3 regions of the Roseateles sp. GW823-FHT07B05 genome follow, and region 1 is predicted to be linked to each of the others. Evidence: predicted binding sites of a transcription regulator. Region 1 holds the regulator's gene; each other region holds the start of a gene.
What was found. The regulator sigma-54, encoded in region 1, starts transcription at its own class of promoters, with help from an activator protein. The targets are predictions, from matches to a motif close to TGGCANGNAANCTGCTTT.

Region 1 (3,274 bases):
TGCACGACCTGTCCATCGACGGCCTGCGTGACAGCCCGGCGCCGGCACTGTCGGGCGGCGAGCGCCGCCGCGTCGAGATCGCCCGGGCGCTGGCCACGCAGCCGCGTTTCATCCTGCTGGACGAGCCGTTCGCCGGCGTGGACCCCATCGCCGTGCTGGAGATCCAGCGCATCATCGGCTTCCTGAAGGCCCGCGGCATCGGCGTGCTCATCACGGACCACAACGTCCGCGAGACGCTGGGCATCTGCGACCGCGCCTACATCATCAGCGAGGGTGCCGTGCTGGCCGAAGGCACGCCGGACGAGATCGTCGCCAACGCCGATGTGCGGAAGGTGTACCTCGGCGAGCATTTCCGGATGTAGGGATGGTGAGCCCCTCGCCCATCCTCGCGGCGCTGAACGCGCGCGATTCCGGTCGGTCCCCCGAGGGGACGGCGATGCTCACGGCATTGAGCCGCTCGCACATCGCCTGCGGGCCGGCTTGGGAGCGGCCCGGCGCCGGTCCGCGGGTCACACCATGAAACAGACCCTCCAGGTCCGCCTCAGTCAGCACTTGGCGCTGACGCCCCAGTTGCAGCAGTCCATCCGGCTGCTGCAGCTGTCGACGCTGGAGCTGCACCAGGAGGTCGAGCAGATGCTGGCCGCCAACCCGCTGCTGGAGGCCGAGGAAGAGTTCACCGTCAGCGCGCCGGAGCTGGCCACCAATGCGCCGGCCGAGGCCGGCACGGAGGCGTCGGCCGGGGAGTCCGAGGGCGGGGAGTCTGCCGAGCTCAGCGGCGAGGACTTCGGCGGCACCGAGCGCGAGGACTGGGAGAACGGCACCGAGCGCGACGACTTCGACGGCATCCGTGAGCTGCCCAGCAGCAGCCCGTCCAGCGGCGACGACGACGGCGAGCGCGAGAGCCAGGAGTCCGCCGAGACGACGCTGGCCGAGCACCTGGCACAGCAGCTGGCCGGCCTGAGCCTGTCGGCCGCCGACCGCGCGGCGCTGCACGTCGTCATCGAGTCGCTGAACGAGGACGGCTACCTCGAAGACCCGCTGGAGGACATCGCCACCGCGCTGGCCGGCGACGACCCCGAGGACCGCGACGAGCTGCTGGACCACCTGCGCATCGCGCTGCGCCTGCTGCAGAGCCTGGACCCGGCCGGCATCGGCGCGCGCGACCTGTCCGAATGCCTGGTGCTGCAGCTGCGCGCCCGGCCCAAGAGCCCGGCGCAGGCCATCGCCCTGCTGATCTGCAAGAGTCATCTGGAGCTGCTGGCCCGCCGCGACATGCGCCGGCTGATGGCCGAGACCGGCGCCGACGAGGCCTTGCTGCGCGAGGCGCAAGGCCTCATCACGCGGCTGGAGCCCAAGCCGGGCCGCCGCTTCGCGCAAAGCGCGGCTGCGGCCATCGTGCCCGACGTCATCGTGCGCAAGGTGGGCCGCGAGTTCCGCGTCATGCTGAACCCCGAGGTGGCACCCAAGCTGCGCATCAACGAGCTGTACGCGAACGCGCTGCGCGCCACGCGCGGCGGCATCAGCAACTCGCCGCTGGGCGGGCAGCTGCAGGAGGCGCGCTGGTTCATCAAGAACATCCAGCAGCGCTTCGACACCATCCTGCGCGTCAGCCAGGCCATCGTGGAGCGCCAGCGCGGCTTCTTCACGCACGGCGAGCTGGCCATGAAGCCGCTGGTGCTGCGCGAAATCGCCGACGAGCTGGGCCTGCACGAGTCCACCATCTCGCGCGTGACGACGGCCAAGTACATGGCCACGTCCTGGGGCACCTTCGAGCTGAAGTACTTCTTCGGCTCGGGGCTGAGCACCGAGGCCGGCGGCGAGGCGTCCAGCACCGCGGTGCGCGCGCTGATCAAGCAGTTCGTCGCGGCCGAGGACATCAAGAAGCCGCTGTCCGACAGCGCGCTCGCGGCGATGCTGGAGGAACAGGGCATCCAGTGCGCCCGCCGCACGGTGGCCAAGTACCGCGAAGGCATGAAGATCGCGCCGGCGAATCTGCGCAAGGCGTTGTGAACGAGGCGCTGGCCTTGCTCCAGTCGCTGCGCGAGATGTCGGTGCGGCGGCTCTCCTGACCGCTCAATCCTGCGGCAGCTCCGCCTTGCGCCACTCCCGCGGCGACTGCCCCGTGTGCGCGCGGAACGCGCGTGACAGCGCCGCCTCGCCGCCGTAGCCCACGTCCATCGCGATGTGCTTGAGCGAGCGGCCCTCGCGCAGCCCTTTCTGCGCCAGACCGATGCGCCAGCGCTGCAGGTAGACGCCCGGCGTACAGCCGACGACATCGCGGAAGCTGTTGGCGAACACGGTGCGCGACATGCCCGCCGCCGCCGCCAGCTCCTCCAGCGGCCAGTCGCGCTGCGGCGCCTCGTGCATGGCCACCAGCGCGCCGCGCAGCTTCGGGTGCGACAGCCCGGCCAGCATGCCGGACTCGACCCGGCCCTGCGCCATCAGCTCGCGCAGCACCCAGATCAGCAGCACCTCGAACAGCCGGTCCAGCATCAGCTGGCGGCCGCAATACGTCGCCTCGGCCTCGGCGAACAGCTGCGCCAGCACCGGCGCGCAGCCGGGCACCGACGCCAGCGGCAGGCACACCCAGGCCGGCAGCGCCGCGGCGATGGGATGGCCGGCACCGCCGTCGAAGGCCATGTGGGCGCACAGGAACTCGGCACCGCACGCCGGGTCCGTCACGAAGCGGTGGGCCAGCGGGCGCGGGTAGAGCAGCAGGCTGGGCTCGGTGATGCGCAGCGGCTCGGGCACGCCGTCATGGTGGACGGCCACATCGCCCGACCGGATCAGGTGCAGCTGGCCGCGCCCGGCCTGTGGCACCAGGCTGTTGACGCCGCACAGCGCGCCGGTCTGGAAGGTCTCGGCGCGCACGGCGAAGTGCGTGAACAGCGCGGCAAGTCGGTCGGCCATGATCGGTACCAGATGCAAAGTTAAACGTACTTTATGGCATCTCAGGTACACCCATCGTCGGCACAGTTCATCCCTGTCGCAAGACAGATCCAACGCCCCCACCGACACCTTCCAGGAGCCTGCCATGACCCGCCAACCCAGCTTCAACCGCGCCGTCCTCCAACTGCTGTTCGCCGCCGCTGCCGTCACGGCCGGCGCGTCCGCCCAGGCGCAATCCTTCGTGTCCGACCCCGAGTCGGGCTACAGCGTCAGCGTGCAGTCCACCGTGTCGCGCGCCGAGGTGCTGGCCGAGCTGAAGGTCTACCAGGAATCGGGCCTGGCCGCCGCCGAGCGCGTGGCCAGCGAGACCGGCGCCTGGAACAGC
Region 2 (3,274 bases), on a different contig from region 1:
GCTGACCCGGGCTGCCAACCTCGGCGACACGCTGCAGGGCCTGCCCGGCGTGGCCGCCACCAACTTCGGCCCCAACGCCAGCCGGCCCAGCATCCGCGGGCTGGACGGCGACCGCGTGCGCATCCTGAACAACTCGGGCGCGTCGGTGGATGCGTCCAACCTCAGCTTCGACCACGGCGTGGCCATCGACCCGCTGGTCATCGACAAGGTCGAGGTGCTGCGCGGTGCCGCGGCGCTGCTGTACGGCGGCAACGCGGTGGGCGGCGTCGTCAACACGCTGGACAACCGCATCCCGCGCAGCTTCACGCCGGGCCTGAGCGGTGCGGCCGAGGTGCGGCTGGGCGGCGCCAGCAACGACAAGAGCGGCGCCGTCGTGCTGGACGGCGGCAGCGGCTCGGCCCAGTCGGGCTTTGGCTGGCACGTGGATCTGGCCGGCCGCGACGCCGGCGACCAGCGCACGCCGCGCTTCAGCAGCCCCACCGACGACGGCGCCGAGAGCCGCACCAGCGTGCGCAACTCCGCCGCGCGCAGCCATGGCGGCGCGGTGGGCGGCTCGGTGTTCTTCCAGGGCGGCTATGCCGGCGTGTCGGTGGACGACTTCCACACCGACTACGGCACCACGGCCGAGGCCGACGTGACCATCCGCATGCAGCGCCAGCGCCTGGCCACGGCCGGCGAGTGGGCCACCGCCGACGGGCCGGTGCGCCGCGTCAGCTGGCAGCTCAGCCGCAACCGCTACGAGCACGTGGAGATGGAGGGCGCCGACGTCGGCACGACCTTCAAGAGCACCGGCACGGACGGCCGGCTGGAGGTGGAGCATGCGGCGCTCGGCCCGGTGAAGGGCCTCGTCGGCCTGCAGACCGAGTCGCTGGACTTCTCGGCGCTGGGCGAGGAGGCCTTCGTGCCCAGCACGCGCACGCGCAGCACCGGCGTGTTCCTGCTGGAGCAGGCGCGGCTGGCCGGCGTGGACTGGTCGGCCGGGGCGCGCACCGAGCGCGTGACGGTGGACTCGGACGGCGGCGACCGCTTCGGCGCGCCGGTGTCCCGGCGTTTCCGCCCGCTGAGCCTGGCGCTGGGCGGCGTGCTGCCGCTGGACAGCGCCTGGAGCCTGAGCGCCAACCTGAACCGCACGCAGCGCGCGCCGGCCTACTACGAGCTGTTCGCCAATGGCCTGCACGTGGCCAGCGCGGCGTTCGAACGCGGCGACGCCGGGCTGGGCCTGGAGAAGTCCAAGGGCCTGGACGTGGGCCTGAAGTGGGAGGGCGACGGCAGCCATGTGCACGTGAACGTCTACGAGACGCGCTTCTCGAACTACATCGCGCTGCAGGCCACCGGCGAGACTGCGGACAACGACGGCGAGGCCGTGCCGGTCTACGCCTTCCAGGCCGTGCCGGCACGGCTGCGCGGCGTGGAGCTGGAGGGCCGCTGGCAGGCTCACCCGGCCGTCGCGGTGCTGGCCCAGCTGGATGCCGTGCGCGGCGACAACCGCACGACGGGCGAGCCGCTGCCGCGGCTGGCGCCGCTGCGCGCGATGCTGGGGCTGGAGGGCAAGTGGGGCGACTGGTCCGGCAAGGTCGAGTGGCGCGGCGCGGCGCGGCAGACACGCGTGGCGCAGTTCGACACCGCCACGGCCGGCTACGGCACCGTGCGGCTCAGCCTGGCCCGCCAGCTGCGCTGGGACGGCGTGGACGCGCTCTGGTACCTGAAGCTGGACAACCTGGGCAACAAGCTGGCCTACAACGCCACCGCGGTGCCCACGATCCGCGAGCTGGCGCCGCAGCCGGGCCGCTCCGCCAGCACCGGTCTGCAGATCCGCTTCTGACCGCTGCGGTGCGCCCGGGGCGACCCGGGCGGGCCATGACGGGTTAACTCTGGTGCCTCGGTGCCGTGGCTTCGGGCACCCTGCACCGAGGCAGTGCACGGGTGCACCAGAAGCCGCCCACCCGGGTGGCGCGGAATTTGCGTCGGTGCCTGCGAGAGGAGCAACGATGCAGACCGCCTTCGATGAAATGAAAGCCGCGGGGGGCAACGCCACCCGCGCCCACTACGAGGCCTACGCCCGCTGGCTGGCCGAGCAGCCCGAGTCGCTGATGCGCGAACGGCGCGAACAGGCGGAGCTGATCTTCCGCCGCGTGGGCATCACCTTTGCGGTCTACGGGGACAAGGACTCGGGCGAAGGCACCGAGCGGCTGATCCCGTTCGACCTGATCCCGCGGGTCATCCCGGCGTCCGAGTGGACGTCCATGCAGGCCGGCCTGGCGCAGCGCGTGACGGCGCTGAACCGCTTCATCCACGACGTCTATCACGACCAGGAGATCCTGAAGGCCGGCATCGTGCCCGCCGACGAGATCCTGAACAACGCCCAGTTCCGCAAGGAGATGATGGGCGTGGACGTGCCGGGCAATGTCTACAGCCACATCGCCGGTGTCGACATCGTGCGCGCCGGCAATGCCGACGGCAGCGGCGACTACTACGTGCTGGAGGACAACCTGCGCGTGCCCAGCGGCGTGAGCTACATGCTGGAGAACCGCAAGATGATGATGCGGCTCTTCCCGGAGCTGTTCGTCAACCACCGCATCGCGCCGGTGGCGCATTACCCCGACCTGCTGCTGGACACGCTGCGCAGCGTGGCGCCGTCCGGCGTGTCGGACCCGACGGTCGTCGTGCTGACGCCAGGCATGTACAACTCGGCCTACTTCGAGCACGCCTTCCTGGCCCAGCAGATGGGCGTGGAGCTGGTGGAAGGGCAGGACCTGTTCGTCGACGGCGGCTTCGTCTACATGCGCACGACGCGTGGCCCCAAGCGCGTGGACGTCATCTACCGCCGGCTGGACGACGACTTCCTCGACCCGCAGGTGTTCCGCGCCGATTCGCAGCTGGGCTGCGCCGGCCTGGTGGACGCCTACAAGGCCGGCAAGGTGACGCTGTCCAACGCCATCGGCACGGGCATCGCGGACGACAAGTCGATCTACCCCTACGTGCCGAAGATGGTGGAGTTCTACCTCGGCGAGAAGCCCGTCCTGCAGAACGTGCCCACCTATGTGTGCCGCGAGAAGGACGACCTGGCTTACACGCTGGCGCATCTGTCCGAGCTGGTGGTGAAGGAGGTGCACGGCGCGGGCGGCTACGGCATGCTCGTCGGCCCGGCCGCGACGAAGGCCGAGATCGAGGCCTTCCGCGAGCGGCTGGTCGCCAACCCGGGCAACTACATCGCACAGCCGACGCTGTCGCTGTCCACCTGCCCGACCTTCGTCGAATCGGGCATCGCGCCCCG
Region 3 (3,274 bases), on a different contig from region 1:
TATCGTGATTGCCGTGAACCCGGAGAAGGTGGAGCTGTATGAAGCGCTGCTGTTCTTCGGCCGCCTGCAGGAGAAGGTGGTCGACAACTACGACTTCGCCAACGGCGCTCCGGCCATCGGCGCCGAGTTGGACCTGAAGTACGCGGGCGAGATTTTCAAAGTCGGCTACCGCGGCCGGCCGGCGCGGAAGAACCTGCACCACTACTTCTTCCAGCATCAGCTGCCGAACATCAAGCTGCCGGCCAGGCGGTACTTCACCACCAACGACCCGGTGATGACGCCGGAACTGCTGGACTACTTCTTCAACGTCAAGACCAAGGTCTTCGACAGCATGGATGACCGCAAGAAGTCCCTGCTCTGGTCCATCTACAACACGTTGCCGGAATACCGCTCGGTGCTGCCGTTGCTGGAGAGTTCCGTCATCGAGGGTCACCCCTTGCGGCAACACCAGCGGTACTCCATCCGATGCCCGGCGTCCGTCAGTTTCGACACACCTGATGGCGGGCGCACGTTCGTGGTCAATGTGATCGAGCTGTCCTTGATGGGCTTCCAGGCTGAATCGGGTCTGGACCTGCCGTCTGGCGACGTCGTTGGACACGCCGTTGTAGATCTGGGCAAGGATGAGCGGTCTGTCGTCGAAGTGCGTGTCGCTCGCCGAAGGCAGACTGACCAAGGAACCTTCTTCGGTTTCAGGCTGGATGAGCCCGATCTCGCCTGGCGGCGTTGCGTGGCCGCGCTGGAAGTCGGGCGGACTTCCGGGGACCTTCTGCAGTAGGCGACTGTTCTCGAAATCGGGCTGAACGCTCTTTGGTGAGCCTCAGCCCATTTAGTTCTAGGTCGCCATGAGCACAGCTCAGCGAGTGGTTGTGGGGCACTGCTCTGATTTCATGCGGGAAGTGGAACTCGATACCACAGCGTGACTGCGGTATTGAGCCAGTTCGTTGTGTCGGAGCATTCCGCCCCATGTGGTCGCCCCCTCCCGTGCAATGAAGACGTCGGAGTTGGTGGCTGACACAGACGTAAAAAAGGGCCCCGAAGGGCCCTTTCTCTAACCAGCAGGAAACTGCCGATTACTTGGCAGCCTTGCTGCTGCGGCGGCGAACCAGGCCCAGGCCCAGGATCGCGGCGCCGACCAGGCCCAGCGACGCCGGTTCCGGCACGGTCACCACGTTGTCGAGGCGCAGGTCGACCGAGTTGGTCGAGCCGGCAACGTTCACCGTTGCGACGATGGCGTTGATCTTCGAGAAGTCAGCACCGCCACCACCCGTGGTCAGCGTTGCCGACGGGCAGACGTTCACGAGGAAGCAGACGAACGGGATCTGGAAGGTACCCGGGCCGAGGGCGGTCGTGCGGAACGACGAGAACTGCGTGGCCGAGGTGTAGACGTCGATCTGGAACGGGAAGCCGAGGTCGGCGGACACGACGGTCAGTTGGAACGCATTGGCGCCAACGGCCAGGTCCTGGTTGCCCAGGCCGGTGTTCTTGTTGACACCAGTGGACGCATCATTGATGCCGTCCCAGACGATCTTGCCGACCGCGTAGACGTCAGCTTCGGTGCTGAACGAGTAGATGCCTTGGGCGACCACGGCGCTCACGGTGCCGACGTCGTTGTTGTTCGCACCGGTCAGCTTCTCGATCGAGATATCGCGATAGCCGCCAAGGATGCTGCTGGAGAAGGAGGACGTACCCCAGATCTCGCCGGAGTTGTTGACGTCCGTCTGGATCTTGGTCTGCGCTTGGCTGAAGTCATCCAGCACGGCGCCGGCTTGGGCGGTGAAGCAGAGGGCTGCAGATGCTGCGGCGACTGCCAGTTTGAGAAGCTTGTTCATTTGATTCGCTCCAATGACACGTTGAAACACTGTTCGGTAGGGACCGAGGCCTAGTCGATGCATTTAAAGCAGAAGCCGTGCCAGATTGGAAAACTCTTTTATTATCAATGACTTGTGGTTTTTATCTGGGTGGCTGGGGTGCTGGGTGTAAAGCTTCCCGACAGTGCATTGGACCCCGGCGTCAACATCAGCTCATCCAGCGGGCGGCGGAGCGAACGCGCTGATGCGGCAGCCCCTTTGCCTACGCGGCCCATGAACACGGTGCGTTCGGCGACCGGGGCGCCGCCGAGCAATGTCGCTAACCGCGCCTCGATTTGCTGGGCGTAGCCCGCGGCGGCGGGCAGTTTGGAGAAGTGTCGCCGCTCGCGTGCGTATCTTGCGAAAACCAGCGGTGTGATCTCCGGCTGCAACTGGATGCCCAGTGATGTTGCCGTGAGCCAGAACCTCTGCATCGCCCGTCCGGCGGCGATGTAGTCATCGATGCCGCGCGGCGCTCGTTCTGCTTGGATGGCGAAGTGGCTCGCGCAGGCGAGGCCGGGGATGAAATCCAGTTGGATGCGTGGTGCGACCGTGCCGGCGAGGTAGCGATTCATGAAATCGATTCGTTCCCACGAGGTCATCGCGAACCGCATCAGCTTGGTGGTGACAGCGTCGGCCCCGAGCGCTTGATCCGGAACGCGGGTTTCGCTGTAGCGCGCGTTCCATTCGATGATGTCTCGATGTACCTCGTAAGCCTCGCGCATGATCAGCCGCAGCTTGGCCGAATGAAATAGCATGCGGGCCACGCGCAGTCGTGCAGAAAAGCTTTCCATCCACGCAACGCGGTGGTGCGGGCCGACCGAAGCCGCCAGCGCCGCCAGTTCTTCCGGCTGCAGCGGACGTGTGCTGAGTGGCCTGCGTTGGACGCTGCGATTCTGGATGGAGGCGGCCAGGTGGTCAGGCTGTACGTTTGTGGACGGGGAGAACCGGAGATCCACAAGAGGCCGATGCTCTGGTGTATCCGCTCGGCGGATGGCTTCAAGCGTCAAGCCCTGAGTGGATGCGGCGATCGCTGCCGTTTCGATCAAGGCGCCCATGGATATCTGGCTTGGATGGCCATCCAGGTCGTAGACACAATGCTCGCGGGTATCAAAGCCATGCACCACGACATGCCAAGGCCCTTCGATCTGGAAACGCCAGGGCTGCGTGTTGTCGCCGCTTGGTGCCCAGCGAGCAAGGTCAAGAATCTTGTGAATGTCAGGCGTCTGGCTCATGGTGCGTGGCCTTGCTTTTTGTGTGCGGCAGATTGTGGGTGAGCGTTACGGCCTGCCGACGGATTTGTGTCGACGCGGTGGGCTTGCGTGAGATCTTCGCTACAGGGATTCGGTGATGAATAACTCGACTTTCGACTACGGTGCGGCGTTTTCCCGCAACATCGGCTGGGTGACGCGTGATGAGCAAGCCCG

Region 2: a site for sigma-54 is predicted at 1,949-1,966, ahead of AC1Q7O_RS17495 (circularly permuted type 2 ATP-grasp protein). Genes of this name have one in related genera too.
Region 3: a site for sigma-54 is predicted at 1,895-1,912, ahead of AC1Q7O_RS06640 (PEP-CTERM sorting domain-containing protein). Genes of this name have one in related genera too.

Annotation. Positions count from the first base shown of each region.
Region 1 covers NZ_JBXAGX010000003.1:163,380-166,653, reverse strand. The annotation lists gene lptB (LPS export ABC transporter ATP-binding protein) at 1-362, shown strand, start outside; gene AC1Q7O_RS08910 (RNA polymerase factor sigma-54) at 517-2,010, shown strand; gene AC1Q7O_RS08905 (AraC family transcriptional regulator) at 2,074-2,910, opposite strand; gene AC1Q7O_RS08900 (DUF4148 domain-containing protein) at 3,035-3,274, shown strand, end outside.
Region 2 covers NZ_JBXAGX010000008.1:6,102-9,375, reverse strand. The annotation lists gene AC1Q7O_RS17500 (TonB-dependent receptor) at 1-1,822, shown strand, start outside; gene AC1Q7O_RS17495 (circularly permuted type 2 ATP-grasp protein) at 1,989-3,274, shown strand, end outside.
Region 3 covers NZ_JBXAGX010000002.1:533,258-536,531, reverse strand. The annotation lists gene AC1Q7O_RS06645 (GNAT family N-acetyltransferase) at 1-775, shown strand, start outside; gene AC1Q7O_RS06640 (PEP-CTERM sorting domain-containing protein) at 1,071-1,829, opposite strand; gene AC1Q7O_RS06635 (nitroreductase family protein) at 1,934-3,082, opposite strand; gene AC1Q7O_RS06630 (ThiF family adenylyltransferase) at 3,198-3,274, shown strand, end outside.